3 regions of the Lysinibacillus sp. FSL M8-0337 genome follow, and region 1 is predicted to be linked to each of the others. Evidence: riboswitches for the same ligand, from Rfam matches in the RefSeq annotation. Region 1 holds a riboswitch; each other region holds the start of a gene.
What was found. A riboswitch is a leader RNA that binds a small molecule or an ion and turns the genes downstream of it on or off. The one in region 1 is predicted to bind cobalamin.
Positions count from the first base shown of each region.

Region 1 (6,035 bases):
CATTGGCGAAAACAGTTTGAAACAAAAGGATTCGATGCCCTTCAATCAAAGGAAAAGGGGCGTCCATCCATGAAAAAAGAAACCAATAAACAACCAAAACATACACCAGTAGAAGGCTCACCAGAAGCACTTCAAGCTCGTATCAAGCAGCTTGAAATGGAAAACGAGTATTTAAAAAAGTTGAACGCCTTAGTTCAAGCCAAAGAAACATCACCAAAGAAGACAAAGTAAAGGTCATCTATGAATTAAGGCATAAATACTCGGTGAAGGCACTTGTCGAATTCGCACAGATTCCACGTAGTACGTATTATGACATAGTGAAGAAACTGAATCGTCCCGATCCAGATACCGACTTAAAGGCTGAAATTCAATCCATCTATAACGAACATGAAGGCCGTTACGGATACCGTCGCATTCGTGATGAACTCGCAAATCGTGGACGAAGAGTGAATCATAAGAAAGTACAACGTATCATGAAAACACTTCGTTTAAAGTGCGTAGTCAGAATGAAAAAGTATAAATCATATAAAGGGACAGTCGGTAAAATCGCACCGAATATTTTAGACCGCAAATTTACAGCTGAAGCCCCTAATGAAAAGTGGGTAACAGATATTTCAGAGTTTAAATTGTTTGGTGAAAAACTCTATTTATCCCCTGTTTTAGACTTATTTAACGGAGAAATTATTACTTACACAATTGGTCATCGACCAACGTATTCACTTGTCTCAGAAATGTTGGAGAAAGCATTAGAGAAGTTACCAGAGGAACGCCAATTACTGATGCATTCCGATCAAGGCTGGCATTATCAAATGAAGCAATACCGTCACGCACTTGCATCAAAAGGCATTGTGCAAAGTATGTCACGTAAAGGCAACTGTTATGACAACTCGGTGATGGAGAATTTCTTTGGGATTTTGAAATCGGAATTCCTTTATTTAAAGGAGTTCGAAAGTGTTGAGCATTTTAAATTGGAACTTGAAAACTATATAACGTATTACAATACGAAACGAATTAAGGCAAAATTAAAACTGAGTCCGGTACAATACCGAACTCAGTTTACCCAAGCTGCCTAAATGAAATAACCGTGTCTAACTTTTAGGGGTCACTTCACAATTGCGTGTCGGGGTTTTTCTGTTTTTACGAACAAAATTGTTTGAGTGACTGGCACTCGTGTCAGGCACGCACGCAATTTTTGAAGCGCCTAGAATGGTGTCACTTTTTTTATCGTTCCCTATTTCTATTTTCATGTATAATAAAATCAACTGAATATTATAAAGGTTCTTTACTTAAGTAAAGTGAAAAGGGAAATCGGTGTAATTCCGATGCGGTCCCGCCACTGTAAGTGTGAGTTTTTTCAATGGATGCCACTGAAAGTTATTTTGGGAAGGCATGAAAAAGCATTTGGAGCACGAGCCAGGAGACCTGCCTTTATAGAACATTACATTTCAGCCTACGAGGATAGGATGGTGGTTTTTTGTGCAAGCCCGCCTCTCGTTAAATGGACGAGGGCTTTTTTTATGTTTTGTAAGGCGACTATCGATAACCATTGAAAATAAAAGGTGAGCAATCCCCATATTTAATAATGACAATCAACATACTATCGATCAATCAAGTTAACAGAGCTAAAAAATGCACATACAATCTAAGGAGGATTCTCAATGAAAAAGTATTGGAAGATAGGATTATCAGCATTTTTGGCAATGGGTTTACTTGCAGCATGTGGAGCACAACCGAAAAACGAGCAATCTACATCAGAACAGCAGGAGCAACAAGTAACCAAACAAGAAGAAGCAACATTTCCAGTGACAATAAAAGATGCTACTGGCAAAGATATCGTGCTAGAAGCACCGCCTGAAAAAATTGTTTCTCTTATTCCGAGTAATACAGAAATATTATTTGGGCTTGGCCTAGATGATGAAATTGTCGGCGTCAATGATTATGATGATTATCCACCGGAGGCAGCTAAAAAAGAAAAAGTCGGAAGTATGGAATTCAATATTGAACAAATTATCGCCTTACAGCCAGATATTGTGTTTGCTCATGAATCAGGAATGGCTTCTTTAGATGGAGCGATGGATCAGCTTGAAGCAGCGGGTGTAAAGGTATTTGTAGTGGCGAATGCAAGCGATTTTAATGAAACTTATACGACGATTGAGCAATTAGGACGCGCAACTGGTAAGTTACCGGAGGCACAAAAAATTATTGCTAATATGAAAGTCAAAGTGGAAGAAATCCAAGCGAAATTGCAAGATGTGGAACCAAAGAAAGTCTTTGTCGAAACGTCAGATGAGCCTGAAATCTACACACCTGGTAAGGATACATTTATGCAGGAAATGCTAAATATGATTCATGCTGAAAATATTGCAGCTGATACAACTGGTTGGTTCAAAATTGATGCGGAGCAAATTATTACAAAAAATCCAGATGTCATCGTTGTCACATACGATTATGTGCCAAATATTTTAACGAAAATTCCACAACGTGCAGGCTTTGATTCTATTACAGCTGTAAAAAATAAAGCAATTGTACAAGTAGATGAAAATTTAACAAGTCGTCAAGGCCCGCGTTTAGCAGATGGGCTTGAAGAGTTAGCGAAAGCTATCTATCCAGAGGCTTTCGAGTGAGTAGAGCATTTTTAGCCTATATTACAGCCATTACGTTACTTCTTGTTAGCATCTGGTGTGGCGTATCAATAGGCTCGGTTCATATTCCATTTGAAGTATTTTGGAATAGGGCGGCAGATGAAACAGCCGCTAATATTTTATGGAAAATTAGGTTGCCACGCGTATTGCTGGCAGGACTTGTTGGCGCATCGTTGGCGATTGCAGGGGCAGCCTTCCAAGGATTGTTAAAGAATCCATTGGCAGATCCTTATACGCTAGGTGTATCTTCGGGAGCGTCAGTAGGTGCTGTGGTGACATTATTTTTTGGTATCTCGATGCCTGTTGTCGGACTGTATGCATTACCAACGCTTAGTATGGTGGGTGCGGTACTAACAATGGTAGCTGTCATGAGCTTTGCCAGAATAGTCGACCGCGCACTGAAAATGGAAACACTTATTTTAACAGGGGTTATTTTTAGTTCTTTTTTAGGGTCTCTTATTTCCTTAATGATTGCATTATCAGGTGAAGAGCTCCGCCAAGTGATAGGCTGGTTGCTTGGTTCAGTATCAATGCGGGGCTGGCCGTATGTGCAGATGATTACACCATTTGTTGTTATAGGTTCTGCTATTCTGTGGACGCAAAGACGAGAGCTCAATGTTCTATTATACGGAGAAGAACGTGCGAAGCATTTAGGTGTCAATGTAAAGCGTAGTAAATATTTAATTTTAGTAGGGGGCTCCATGCTGACTGGTGCGGCTGTTGCTGTTTCTGGAACAATCGGTTTTGTCGGTTTAGTTGTGCCACATATGACACGTATGGTTTGGGGTTCGGATCACCGTCATCTATTGCCGTTATCATTTATCAATGGCGCAACATTGTTAATTATTTGTGATTTAGTGGCGCGGACAATCATTATCCCACGTGAATTACCAATAGGCGTTATTACTGCATTTATTGGTGCGCCTGTCTTTTCTTATATTTTCTATAAGCAACGTAGAAGCAAGGGGGTACGTGTATGATTATCGTCGAACACCTATCGGGTGGCTATGAGGACGTACCTATCGTCAAAGATGTTAGCTTTACCGTTGAAAAGGGGAAAATCCTTGGCATTTTAGGACCGAATGGTAGTGGCAAATCGACATTATTGAAAGTCATTAGCGGCCTATTGCCTGCAACAGCAGGAACGGTTTTTTTAGATGGCAAAAATATTAAACACTATAGCCCGCGCGCGCTGGCGAAAAAGATGGCCGTCTTACCACAATTACATGCCAATGCATTTTCAAATACCGTGCGGGAAGCGGTATCGCTCGGTCGTTATCCGCATCAAACTGGCTTTTTTTCCAATTGGTCAGAGCAAGATGAACGAGCTGTTCAATATGCTATGGACCAAACAGGGGTAGCACGCTATGAGCATACATCGATGGAGTTTCTATCGGGTGGCGAGCAACAACGGGTTTTTGTTGCGCAAGCTTTGGCGCAAACAGCAGAAGTATTATTGCTAGATGAGCCGACCAATCACTTAGATATTGCTCATCAACGTCAACTATTGGATATGGTGCGCAAAGAAGCAATCGAGTGCGGTTTAACCGTTATTATGGTGCTACATGACATGAACTTAGCCTCTCTTTATTGTGATGAATTATTGTTAATGGAGAGCGGCTCTGTGCGTGCTTTAGGTGTACCACATAAGGTGTTAATAGCTTCACAAATTGAGGATGTATATCAGGCACGGGTAACAACCTATGCCCACCCTGAAATACCGAAACCGCAAATTACAATTATGCCATCAACCAATGAATACCAGCAACGAGCTGACATAGTAAAAGAAGATTTTTGTGTAACGCCAGATTATATTCAACTAAAATCAACTATTCCTTTAAAAACCGTTTCTTCGGCTGTTCATAATCCTGGTATAGGATGGTATGACTGTCTATTAAATCGTTCAGTGCCAGGAGATTATGTTATTAGTGATGTTAAACAAGAAGTGGCGGACTTTTTACAAAGGGAGCATTTTTCACCGACAAGCACAGTTGTTATGTTAACGGCTGTTCCTACACAACTGTTTGCACTTAATGAATATAGCACTGCCTTTGGGAGTGTGTTTGTCGTAGTAACGGCAGGTGTGGGCAATGCTGTAGATGTCTCTCGTACACACGAACGGCAGGATACGCCATATATTGGTACTATCAATACGTGGGTTGTCATCAATGGCTGTTTATCGGAAGAGGCATTTTTTCAAGCATTGATGACTGCAAATGAAGCTAAAACAAAGGCTTTACAATCAGAAAATATTCGGGATCATCTAACTGATACGATTGCGACCGGTACTGCGACGGATAGTTTGCTTATTGCGGCAACGCAAAAGGGCGAGGAAATGCGCTATGGTGGACCAATTACGGCTGTTGGTAAGATTATTGGTAAAGGTGTTTATGAGACGACGGTGCAAGCAATTCAAAATTATAAAAATAAAGCATAGGAGTGGAACAGGATGAAACTTTACACAAAGACAGGTGATACAGGGAAAACAAGCTTAATTGGTGGGCGTGTCGACAAAGATAGTCTACGTGTGGAAACATACGGAGCAATTGATGAATTAAACTCATTTATCGGCAAGGCTGTTAGTGAATTAGATCGCGCGTTATTTAAAGATATTTTAGTGGATTTAGAAACGATTCAACATGAGCTTTTTGATGCAGGCGGTGATTTAGCGAACGTCATGAAGGAACGTCATTATAAGTTAACTGAAGCACCGATTGAAGTACTAGAGGTGCGTATTGATGCATTGTCTGACGAAGCGCCACCATTAGAGAAATTTATCTTACCTGGTGGAGCGCCGGCCGCTGCAACATTACACATTGCACGTACAGTTGCACGCCGAGCAGAGCGCCAAATGGTAACACTAATGAAAGAAATTGAAGATGTACCGACTATTGTACAAAAATATTTAAATCGTTTATCAGATTATTTATTTGCCGCAGCACGTGTTGTGAATGCACGTTTAAACTTACCTGATATTGAATATATTCGTAGTGGCAATGTCTTTAAAAAATAACTTAAGTAGAGAAGAAGGCAGCAACGCATAACAGCAAATAAACAAAAGATTTGAGCCTAACGATGCGAAAAAAGAATCATTTTTAAAATAAATATTTTAAGCGGAATTTATGACGATGAATTCAAGTAATTGAAGATAAAACGATAAATTTAAATGCAAAAAGCTACTCCGAAAGTAAAAATCAGGGTAGCTTTTTTTCTTATAAAATGTAAGAATATAAAATTATCAGAAATTTTTTCGTTTTATGTTGACTGAATGCTCACTCATTTATTAGAATGTGGATATAGTGGTGAAATGTCATACATTTACGTTTGAGCTAGAAATATTAACACAAAGAGAGAAAATTTACGACAAACTAAAGGGGGGACCAACCATGAGTC
Region 1 covers NZ_CP151996.1:494,874-500,908, forward strand. The annotation lists partial or broken gene MKY08_RS02295 (IS3 family transposase) at 1-1,073, shown strand, start outside; cobalamin riboswitch at 1,259-1,445, shown strand; gene MKY08_RS02300 (ABC transporter substrate-binding protein) at 1,659-2,624, shown strand; gene MKY08_RS02305 (iron ABC transporter permease) at 2,621-3,622, shown strand; gene MKY08_RS02310 (adenosylcobinamide amidohydrolase) at 3,619-5,079, shown strand; gene MKY08_RS02315 (cob(I)yrinic acid a,c-diamide adenosyltransferase) at 5,092-5,655, shown strand; gene MKY08_RS02320 (heterodisulfide reductase-related iron-sulfur binding cluster) at 6,029-6,035, shown strand, end outside.

Region 2 (6,035 bases), 2.1 Mb from region 1:
CATCACGGTTGATATAATTGATCATTGTTGACGAAGCCACCATTTTTTGATTGCGCGCTAAATGATAGAAGAAGGCAAAGCCTGAATAGAAAAATAAGCCTTCTAAAATAACATCATAGACAATGGCCTCTAACATATTTTCAACGTTTGGTTCCTCTGCAAATGCTTGATAGCCTTTCATAACGAAATCATTGCGACGTTCTAACACTGGCTCCGTGCGCCAAAAGTCAAATGTCCGGTCTTGTTCATCTTTATTTACAATACTGGATAAAACATAAGAATAGGAATGATTATGAATCACCTCTTGTTGCGCTAAAATAATCATTAAGGCATTAAGGCTCGAATCCGTTAAATAGTCCGCCACCTTGCCCGCAAAATCCGTTTGTACACTGTCTAAGAGCGCTAGTAAACCAATAATTTTCAAAAATGATTCCTGTTCATCCGCTGATAAAGTTGGAAATTGTTTGACATCATTGCTCATATTAATCTCAAAAGGTGTCCAAAAGTTCCCAAGCATTTTTTTATATTTTGGGTACGCCCAACTAAAACGCACATCATCCCAGTTTAAAATATTAGAAGAGCGCCCGTTCACAATGGCTGTCGAACGGTTTGGCGCCTCCTTATCCATCATTTTTCGTTTCGTAATTGTTGTCATTTTCTATTCCTCCTAGCTCGCACAAGACTCACATTCTAGCAATTCAACGGATGTTGAACGCACATAATAAGTCGTTTTCACGCCACTTGCCCAAGCATTAAGATGTAAAGCAAGTAAGTCTTTTGCCTGAATCGTATTTTGCACATATAAATTAAGCGATATGCCTTGGTCAATATGACGGGCACGTGCTGCATTTTGTTTAATCGTCCAGTTTTGATCAATAAAGTAAGCAGACTTATAATACCAAGTCGTTACGGGTGATAAGTCCGGTACTGTAACAGGAATTTTGTAATCCTTTTTCTCCTCGGAGTAACTCTTTTGGAAAATCGGATCAATCGTTGCCGTACTGCCTGCCAAAATAGATGTCGATGAATTTGGTGCTACTGCCATTACATACCCATTGCGCATTCCATAATTCGCGACATCCGCACGCAATGCTTGCCACTTGTCACTGTTGTAGCTACGCTTGTCAAAATAAGCACCTGTTTGCCAGTCAGAGCCCTCAAATAATGGGTAAGCTCCTTTTTCTCGCGCAAGTGCACTCGATGCACGAATCGTTAAGTATGCAATATGCTCGTATAATTTATCAGCATAGTCAACTGCCTCATCCGACTCCCATTGAATTTCCTTCAAGGCAAGTAAATGATGCCAACCAAATGTCCCTAGCCCAATTCCACGATAACGAGCATTAGTACGCTCCGCTTGTTTCACAGGAATAGTATTTAAGGCAATGACATTATCTAACATGCGCACTTGAATCGGTATTAAACGCTCTAACACACCAGCCGGAACAGCCTTCCCTAAATTGACAGAAGATAAATTACATACAACAAAATCTCCAGGCTTACGACGTGTCACAATCACATCATCTTCTAACGTAATGGATTCGAATTGCGTTGGCGACATGTTTTGGAAAATTTCAGTACATAAATTTGAACTATAAATCATCCCTTCGTGCTTATTTGGATTCATGCGATTTACTTCATCGCGGTAAAACATAAATGGTACACCTGTTTCCAACTGTGAACGCATAATACGCTTCATAATATCGATTGCGGGCACCACTTCTCGACTTAATAGTGGATTGGCAATGCACGACGCATATTTATCTCGGAAAGAGCCTTGTCCTTTTTGCTCATCATAACAATCTTCGAGTGAGAAGCCCATTACCTCACGTACTTCATGTGGGTCAAATAAATGCCACTCTCCACGCGCTTCGACTGCTTCCATAAAAATATCTGGTAAACATAAACCAGTGAAAATATCATGTGCGCGTAATCGTTCGTCTCCATTATTTAAACGTAAATCTAAAAACGTAAAGACATCTTTATGCCAAACATCTAAATAAACAGCGATTGCGCCTTGGCGTTGACCAAGCTGATCCACTGACACCGCTGTATTATTGAGCTGTTTGATCCAAGGCAGTACTCCACTAGATGCGCCTTTAAACCCTTTAATAGAGGAGCCGCGACTACGGATTTTTCCCATGTAAACGCCTATACCGCCCCCGTATTTCGATAATGTTGCAACATCTGTGTTCGTATCATAAATACTTTGTAAACTATCATCTACCGTATCAATAAAGCAGCTTGAAAGCTGGCCATGTGTTTTTCCGGCATTTGACAATGTCGGTGTTGCAACCGTCATATATAAATTACTCATCGCCCAATACGATTCTCGTACTTTTTCTAAGCGGTTTTCCGTTTCATCTTGCATCAATGTCATTGCAATGACCATCCAACGCTCTTGCGGTAATTCTACAGGTGTTTTTGTATAATCACGCACAACATAGCGGTCCATTAACGTTTTTAAACCGATATACGTAAACAGTTCATCACGACTCTGTTCAAGATAAGACGCAAGCTCGACTAGCTCTAGTTCACTATACTTCGTCGTTAAACAGTCATGATAAAGCCCTGCCTCGGTATAGCGAGCAAGTTGCTCTGGAAATACCTTATAGACATCTTCCACCCCAACGCCACGACGGGTAGCAAATTGATCATACAATTTTTCTAAGTAAATTTGGGCAGCAACAAATGTCCAATATGGCTCTTCCTCATCAATAAGACTAAGTGTTTGTAAAATCATCGCATCCGCCCAAGCTTCAAATGTAGCATTGTCATTTTTTCGTAGCCATCTATCCGATAATCTTACAAAGCTTTCAAGCTCCTCCTCTGTGTAACTTTTCTTTAACTTAGCCATCTGTTGTTCGATTTGAATTGTCATATTCCCATTCTCTCCCTTTCTATCAGCGCACACAAAAAAGCGATTACACACCATGTTTCGGTTGCGTAATCGCTGTAAAATCGGAAATGGAAATGAAGGACATGTACACATCGAAGTGGACAAATCTCTCGCCTCCACTTCTCAATCCCCGAAGATGTGTTGCTGTCTTGAACAACTCGGCAGGTCTCCTGGCTCATGCTTCCTTCAAATAATTGCCTTCCCGTTCTTTCACAGTGGCATCCTAATTATTTGTCAGCACTTACAGTTGCGGGGACAGCTTCGGCTTTAGATATCTCTATTTCCGAATTCCCTTTTAAACCATACTGGTACCGCTTGTCCAATATACTATATATAGTGTTTTAACTCCTAAACAAATCTAACATATTGTGTTTAACGTTTCAATAGGCGTTTTGCCCCTTGTATTCTCGTAAACGCTACTTTTGCTCGAAGCAAGCCCTATTCCAATGCAGTTTTACGCAGTTTCTCAAAATTTCTAGTAAAAATTTTTTGTGCCAGTTGCTCTTTTTCTGGATTGATTCCTAGTAAAATTACCGCACATGGCCCTGCTGTTTTTCCTACATCCAACGAACTTTTAATTTGTTGCTGCCCAAAAAGTCTTGAAAATTCTGCTTGTAAGCCTTGAGAACCTACCGGCCAAACTTGTTGCACAATTTCCTCGCGCCAAGCTTGGTAAATGGGTTGTAGTTGGGCCACATCTTCAGGCTGCGCAAGCACTTCATTGCCAACGAGTGGCAGTCCATACGTATACCAAATCAGGTTGTCACGAACAAATGGCGACCTTGTTTGTATTTCACCTAACATGGTTACAGATAATCCCGATTGCACTGTCGGCATATTGGATTCTGAACTGCCATTTACAGGTGGACATGGTAGACCTGCTTCTTCAAAAACTTGCGCAAGTCCTACGACATAACGAGACCACGCCTCATCACCTGAAAAGTTGGCAAGAATAATATGACTGGGTAGAGCATCGCCTGCAAGCTGTTCTAGAAAAGTGACGCGCCCAGTTAAATAGGCCGTTAATGTATCCGGAGCCGATACGACATCTTGAGGTTTTTCTCCGATGGCAGCAGCATTATCTGTTGTAACAATCAGATTCCCTATTTTTACTGCATTTCTCAATTTGCTCGCCCTGCCTTACGAACAAACACTTTCGAGAGTATTGGCATCACGACAGCGACAATCAATAAATTGATGACAGTTGCCATGAAAATACTCGCTAATGAGCCCCAGAAAAACGCTGGACTAATGATGAAATAAAATGGGAGTGGTGCGATCACACCGTTCAATATAAGCGCAACCGGCCATTTCCAAAAATGCATACCTTTTTTGTGCATCACACCGAATAGCCATACAACAATAAACATTTCGGCCGCAATAATAAGATGCAATGGTCCAAGCTGAAAACCAGATGTCAGTGCTGTAATCAAATGACCGATTAACCCTGCTACTCCTGCCAATACAGGCGATAAAAATGCAACGCTTAAAAATGCTGGCGCTGAGTCGAGTGCCGCCGATGATACAAAAGACGGAATTTTAATAACTGCCCCAACTGCACAAATCGCCGCAACCATGGCTGTTAATGTCAAACTCATTAATTTTTGTCGATTCATTCCATTTCCTCTTTTCTACAAGTATTCTCCTCGTTTATTTAATACGTTCTGCAATGCCATACCAAATACGATTTACTTGTTTTGCTTCTGCAAATAACGCCTGATACAAGCGACCACACGTGTCACGCAATAGTCTTGCTTGCTTTTCCATCGGTACAACACCACGTCCCATATCGGTTACAATCATATACACTACACAGTTTTTTTCAAGGCTTTTAAGTGTTGTCAAAATGTGATGGATAATGGCTTCATCTTCCTCCAAATTGCGTTTTACGAGCCATTGTTCTAAATTTTTAATAATTAGTGCATCACAATCAGGTGCAACATCTGGTAGTTCGCCATCAATTATCGTATAGTGATAATCTTTTAGTAATCGCTCTACATAAGCGGTTTTTCCGTTATAGGCTCCTCCGATAAAGACATGCATCTAGCTCCCTCCTTCCAAGCTGCTCGGGAAAACGTTAGCGTAAATAGGCGATTATGGGGTACTTGATATGACCAAAAAGCCTCTTGTTGTGGAGCAAATGCAACAAGTAACGCTCGCACCACCCCACCATGAACAACGAGATAATAGTCATCCTCATCTTTTGGTAACGCTAAAAAACCTGCGACTACTCGCTCACAAAACTGATCAAATCTTTCACCTTTTGGTGGCGCATTTTTCATTGGGTCATCTAACCATCTACGGTACCGAGAATCTGTCTTTAATTGGTCATATGTTTTGCCTTCAAAATCACCAAAATTCGTCTCTCGAAATCTCGCATCGGCTATATAGCTAGCTTGTGGAAAATAACATTTCGCTGTTTCTTGACAACGACGTAAATCACTGCCATATACTTTTCTGACAGAATCATTGACTATTGGAAGCACCGACGCATGTGCTAAGGAAGAATCTGTCCAGCCAATATAACGCTTTTCCACATTTTCTTTTGTTGGTGCATGTCTCATTAAACGAACAGTAACAATGTCACCCATAGCACAACCTCCATTCCTTCGATTGAAGCACCTAGCAAGTCCCCAGAAACTCCGCCAAAATTACGCACTGTAAACTGCCGAAACAATACAAATGCTATGACTAAAACGACCATTAATAGCAATGGCACCATTGAAAAGCTTAAAACTACGAACACACCACAATAAGCAAGTATAAGCGTAAGGAACATCAAGCTTATCAGTAAACGATGATGTATATGTGTTTTAAAAAAATAAGCAAGTCCTTTTTCCTTCGAACATTGTAACGATAGAAAATAGAAACTCATTCCTACACGTGTCAATAAAGGGATAAAGACAAGCATCCATAATGAAAGTTTGTTCTGTACAAAAAGTTCATGTAGCACAACGAATTTTCCTAACACTAGAAATAACACAGATAGTACACCAAATGCCCCAACTCGCGGATCATCTAAAATTTCAAGTCGCTTGTCGCGATCGCGATAAGAAAAATAAGCATCTCCCATATCGATAAAACCGTCTAGATGCAAGCCTCCTGTAAATAATGCAAATAAACCGATAATCATAAA
Region 2 covers NZ_CP151996.1:2,576,192-2,582,226, forward strand. The annotation lists gene MKY08_RS12260 (ribonucleotide-diphosphate reductase subunit beta) at 1-655, opposite strand, end outside; gene MKY08_RS12265 (ribonucleoside-diphosphate reductase subunit alpha) at 668-2,881, opposite strand; cobalamin riboswitch at 3,042-3,230, opposite strand; gene MKY08_RS12270 (hypothetical protein) at 3,338-4,024, opposite strand; gene MKY08_RS12275 (ECF transporter S component) at 4,021-4,515, opposite strand; gene MKY08_RS12280 (bifunctional adenosylcobinamide kinase/adenosylcobinamide-phosphate guanylyltransferase) at 4,550-4,942, opposite strand; gene MKY08_RS12285 (histidine phosphatase family protein) at 4,894-5,490, opposite strand; gene cobS (adenosylcobinamide-GDP ribazoletransferase) at 5,463-6,035, opposite strand, start outside.
Region 2: linked by a shared signal. The riboswitch ahead of MKY08_RS12265 (ribonucleoside-diphosphate reductase subunit alpha) and the one ahead of MKY08_RS02300 (ABC transporter substrate-binding protein) in region 1 are both predicted to bind cobalamin.

Region 3 (6,035 bases), 2.0 Mb from region 1:
CGATATTGACAATTTGAACTGTATACATATATACATCATCTAATACTTCTATTCCAACTCCACTTCTAACAGATGTAGCAGGAATATATTTATAATCTTCTCCATAGTTTAAATTTTCCTCCATAATAACCACCTTCTCTTATATTTTTCTTTTCGTAACAGTTACCATCATTAAAAATCGTTTGTTACTCTTTCATCATGTCTATGCATGATTTTAAGTATAGAAAGACAAGAAAAAGACAAAATATAAGTTCGTAGTGTTTCACTACTTATAGGGCTGCTGAGAGAAATCAAAGCAGCTTTTTGTTATTTTTCCCTATATTTCAAGTCATCAATTTTTCCATAATAGCCCAAACTTTATTGTATGATGAATGGAATCGTTTTTTATCATTTTGAATTCCACGCCTTACTAAACGAAATCCTCTTGCTTCAAGATCTGCAATAGCAACATCTAACTCCTTATTATTTTTCCGCTGTATTGGTGGTAATCGAAACACACCATTTTGTGCTGATAAACGATTAAACATTTCTACATCCCCTTAAAATGTAATCGACTTATCGTGAGCACATGGCATACGTTTTATTCAACTAAGCTGTCGGTATATATGTCCAATTTAAGAAAAAGTGTTAAATTGACATCAGTCAATCTAACACTTAATTACAAGTTGCTTCCCACTCTTCGCTCCATAGGCTATATCTATAATTATAGATAGCGATACGGTCATCGCATACAAACTATGTCATGGATAGCCTTACTTTATTTCACATTATGCATTGTTTGCCAATATTCGGCGGTATTCGTTCTGCGATAAAATTTATAGAAAGGCTCATTTGGACGTGCATGTTGTTGATAAAGCGCAATAATATGCTGTAAAAAGTTTGCTATTTTTTGCACCGAAACGCCTTTAGCAAATAATGTCCCCGCCTGTGCTTTTGCCCCCACTGGAATAGCCCCTAAATAAACATCGAAGCTATCTTTTTGATAGACAAGTCCAATATCATCATAGACAGCATTATAGCAAGCTGACGCACAGCCATTGACATTTAACCGCAATGTTGATGGCACCTTTTGTCCCTGCAACTCAATGTATAATTGTTCTGCAATCTCGGCCACTTCCATTCGCTCTCCATCACAAAAATCACAAGCCTTGAACGCAACAATGGAGCCTGATGGTGAAATATATAAGCCCACTTCTTGCAGTTCACTTATAACGTCTTGAACTGTTCGCGTAGGAATGGACAACAATATACAATAGGATGCTGAATATTTAATGGCTCCACTGTCCCCTACGACTTCTGCTATTTTTTGAAATTGCTCGGGTGTATAATGTTTATTAATAATACCCGGACTTACTGCGAGACGAGTAAATTGACCATCTATATTTAATTTTTCAAATGTACGTTCTGGTATATTTGAACGAAATGCATTCATTTTTTATTCTCCTTAAATCTCGCTAGTCTCTAAAGTTATTAAAAATTTTCTGGATAGAATCCTTTAGCCAAAATTTTGATAGCCTCTGCCGCACGAACCCCTTCTGAAGCAGCTGAAAGCGGTAATATAACAAAACGCTCATTGTGCACAGCATCTGTTTCCTTTAATGCAGGATCATTTTTCAGGAAATGTATTTTGTCTTCAGCACTTTGAGAACCATAATCAATCACGACAATTACCTCCGGGTTGCGTTCTACTGTATCTTCTTTTGAGACAGTTGTCCATCCAGATTCAACTTCACCAAAAATGTTTTTACCACCAGCGACAGTGACAAGCTCATTCATAAAATTTTGAGCAGCAGTAAAGACTTCCTTATCCCCACTATCATAGACAAGCACACGTAGCTCCTTTTCTCCTTGCGGTAACTTTGCACGCACTGCATCAACATCTTTTGTCATTTGATCGACTAATGCCTCTCCTCGATCTTCAACACGGAAAATTTTTGCGATATTGCGAATATCCATAAAAATATCATCTAGCGTCGGTTTCGTTATACTTGAAGAATGATGTAAATATGTGTGGATACCAAGTGTCTCTAATTCTTCTGGTGTACCAACACCCTTTTCACTAAAGCCACTTTTCCATCCAGCGTATAAAAAATCGGCTTCACTATCTATCACTTGTTCTTTTGTTGGGTACTGCTCTGCTATTACTGGTACTTTATCGTAGGCAGCTTGTAAAGGTTCATAAATTTTATCATCTAAATAGGCTGTACCAACCATTGAATCTTCTAAGCCTAAAGCTAACATAATTTCCGTTACATGCTGATTTAAACTAATCGCCTTTTTTGGTGCCTCTGTATAAACTTGTGTAGTACCATTATTGTCAATGGTTACTTCTGTCGCCTCGCTTTGTGCAGGGTCGATATGCTCACTTTGTGTAGCACTTTCCGAGTTGTCTTTCGCACTACAAGCTCCTAAAATGCTTATAATCGCAATGGCAACAACTAGCCACATGCCTTTCCATTTGTTCATGGTTCCATTTCTCCTTTAATTATGTAATTGGATTTGTATAGGAAGAAATTAATGATTTCCTTGCTACTAGCACATAAAAAAACCCCCTTGTTTCCAAGAGGGTGACATAGTGATAAATACATTGGGTATTTAAACAATCACTATCACCATCCTCGTGGTGTTAAGTAAAAAATACATATTGGCAGGTATCCTGGCTTAGGTTCATCGCTTATACGTCTTCCCATAGTTCAACTACAGTGACTATTGTATAAACTCCCCATTTACAGTTGCGGGACAGCATCGGAATTTCACCGATTTCCCTTTTAAGCAAATGACTAAAGCCATTTGCACCAATATATAGCAGTTTTTAGTTATAAAAATAGACTAGCAGAAGGTATTTTTGATTTCAATCACACAAAAAAATCCATAAATGATACTTGTTAATAAACTATCACTATTTAAACATGAAAGCGAACTATTTGTCACGAAATGTTTGAGCGATCATTCTGGTACAATGAATAGAGACTACATTAGAAATGAGGATTTTTTATGTATAAAACGATTGGTGTACTCGCACATGTCGATGCAGGAAAAACAACTTTTTGTGAGCAATTATTATTTCACACAAATAGTATCCAATCTCGTGGAAGAGTCGATCATCAAGATACATTTTTAGATAATCATGCAATTGAACAAGCCCGAGGAATTACCATTTTTGCGGAACAAGGACGGATGCAAATAGAAAATGATACATATACGCTGATTGACACACCTGGACATGTAGACTTTTCACCTGAGATGGAACGTGCCATACGTGTAATGGATTACGCCATCATTATTGTCAGTGCTGTAGAGGGTGTACAAGGTCATACAGAAACAGTTTGGCAGTTGCTCCGTCAATACCATATACCCACCTTTTTCTTTATTAATAAAATAGACCGTGAAGGGGCGGATATCAATGTGGTTATAAACCAACTACAAAAGGATTGTTCTGACAACATCCTGTTAATCGATGCCCCATTACGTAAAGATTTTATACAAAGCTATATTGCTGAGTGGCTAGCCGAGCGCGATGATCACCTTCTCGAGGCCTTTTTAACAGATACACTCGATGCCTCAACGTGCCTGTTACAGTTACAAAAGATGATTAAAGAAGAGCGAGCATTTCCCTGCTTTGTTGGTGCTGCTTTAAAAGATTTTGGAATCAAGGAATTTGTATCACAGCTTCCCCTCCTGACAGAGACACACTTCGACCTTCAAGCACCCTTTCAAGGAGAAGTCTTTAAAATTCGCCATGATGGCACACAACGCTTAACTTTTATAAAAGCTTTACAAGGAACATTGCATACTCGCGATGACTTTTCATTTGGCGATGTTACGGAAAAAATAACAGAAATTAGGTTGTATAATGGGCGCCGTTTTCTTACAACCCAAGTTGTGCAAGCAGGAGACATTTTTGCAGTGAAAGGGCTTAGCCTAGCGAAGATTGGGGACATTTTAGGAAGTACAATAATCCCTAAACCTTATGAACTTGTGCCTACATTACAAGCAAAAGTACTGTATGAAGGGCAACAGCATATAAAGGAAATTTTACAGATTTTTCGCTTACTCGAAGCCGAGGAGCCGTCGTTACGAGTCGTTTGGCAGGAAAAATTCCAAGAAATTCATGTACATATTATGGGTGTCATACAACTTGAAGTACTTGCTGAAGTTTTAAAAAATCGCTTTTCACTTGATATTACCTTTGATAAGCCTCAAATTTTGTATATGGAGACGATTGCAACGACTGTAACTGGTTACGGACATTTCGAACCGCTCAAACATTATGCCGAGGTACACTTATTCATGGAGCCGAACAGCCGCGGAACTGGGAATACGTTTGTTAACGCCTGTCATGCTGATGATTTATCAGTTGGTCACCAACGCCTTATCGAAAAACATTTGTTTGAACGCGAACATCACGGTCTATTAACTGGCTCTCCTGTTACCGATATTCGTTTTACACTGTTGACAGGACGAGCGCATATCAAGCATACCGAAGGAGGAGATTTTCGGGAAGCTACTTTCCGTGCATTAAGACAAGGGCTAGAACAAGCGGAGAATATCTTACTTGAGCCCTATTACCGCTTCAAAATGAAAGCATCCAATGATTTTATTGGGCGAATGATGAACGATATCCAACAAGCAGATGGTACTTTTGATTCTCCGATATTGTCAGAGGAGCAAGTCATTTTAACAGGGCGTGTACCTGTTGCTACATTTATGCACTATAGTACTACTTTCGCTGCTTACACGAATGGCAAAGGCTCTTTATCTTTACAATTCGATGGATATGATAGATGTCATAATAGCGAGGCAATAATCGCACAAATCAATTATAATAAACAGGCTGATCCTGACTATACGTCGTCGAGCATTTTTTGTGCGAAAGGAAAAGGCTATTCAGTCCCATGGAATGAGGCAAAAGCAGCCATGCATTGTCTATAAAATAAATAGGCATCGAATGTTTTTCGATGCCTTTCTGACAGAAAATCGAATACTGCATAACATGCGTACCAATACATTTTATATAATCTACAACGCTTTTTTCGTTTTCCTATTCAAAGAATTCGCTGACTCCGCAATCACATACCCATGATGATTTGAGAAATCCACAAGAACCGAACCAGGCTTACTTTTTAAAATCTGTAATTGCTCAATACGTTGGAGTAACAATTGATGACCGTTGCCACGTGGATGCCAATTTAAATGATAATCATTTAATTCTTTTACACTTTGTAAAAACTGAGCATATTCACGCTCTACATAGTCTAGTAAATGTTGTATTTTACTATAGTCTTGATTTTCTTGAGCTACTAACGATAAATCTTCCATATACGTCTGATAAAAACGCATTACCATCGAACATAGTAAATCATTGACCCTTGCAGCACTTAAAATAGGCTTCGATTCTACATTCAGGCGATCCAAATTGGGTTTAGCTCGAATTGAATCGATGCGTGTAATTAAATGATAGACTTCCTCATTTACTTCGTAAACGATTGGATTGGTTGGCATATACATCATAAAACCATTCTTTTTTGTTTTCAATTCATCAGCCACACTTGCTTTCGCAAATAAGTATCCTTCATAGACATCATTTTGAATCCAAATAATGTCTTTATTATAAAAAATGCAATCAAATAATCGATCGTGCGGAATAAGCCCTGTGGCTAAAAACTGATCTACTAGTGCTTCAATAACCATTCTCGTTTTTCGTTGCTTGGCAACTTCCGTGCGCGGTTGCTTACAAATCTTCATATCAACATTTTTCTTTTCTCGTGTTGAACATACCTGAATTTTTGTCATACTTGCACCTCTTCTCGTACATATTTTCAAAACGAAGGTATCGATTACATAAAAAAACGGATTTCCTGCAAATGTAGAGGAAATCCGTAATTATGGCCATCGTACTTCAAAAATATCATTCATCCGATAACATCAAACAGTGCACCAATGGAAGCGATCTGGCTTGATGCCGTATCCCTTTACATCCTTTGGTGTTGGTCGTTTGACGTACTGTGACGAACAGATTATTCTGTTTTGTCAAC
Region 3 covers NZ_CP151996.1:2,469,886-2,475,920, forward strand. The annotation lists gene MKY08_RS11675 (MBL fold metallo-hydrolase) at 1-124, opposite strand, end outside; gene MKY08_RS11680 (hypothetical protein) at 324-527, opposite strand; gene MKY08_RS11685 (precorrin-3B methylase) at 758-1,432, opposite strand; gene MKY08_RS11690 (ABC transporter substrate-binding protein) at 1,471-2,466, opposite strand; cobalamin riboswitch at 2,629-2,815, opposite strand; gene MKY08_RS11695 (TetM/TetW/TetO/TetS family tetracycline resistance ribosomal protection protein) at 2,995-4,932, shown strand; gene MKY08_RS11700 (hypothetical protein) at 5,020-5,793, opposite strand.
Region 3: linked by a shared signal. The riboswitch ahead of MKY08_RS11690 (ABC transporter substrate-binding protein) and the one ahead of MKY08_RS02300 (ABC transporter substrate-binding protein) in region 1 are both predicted to bind cobalamin.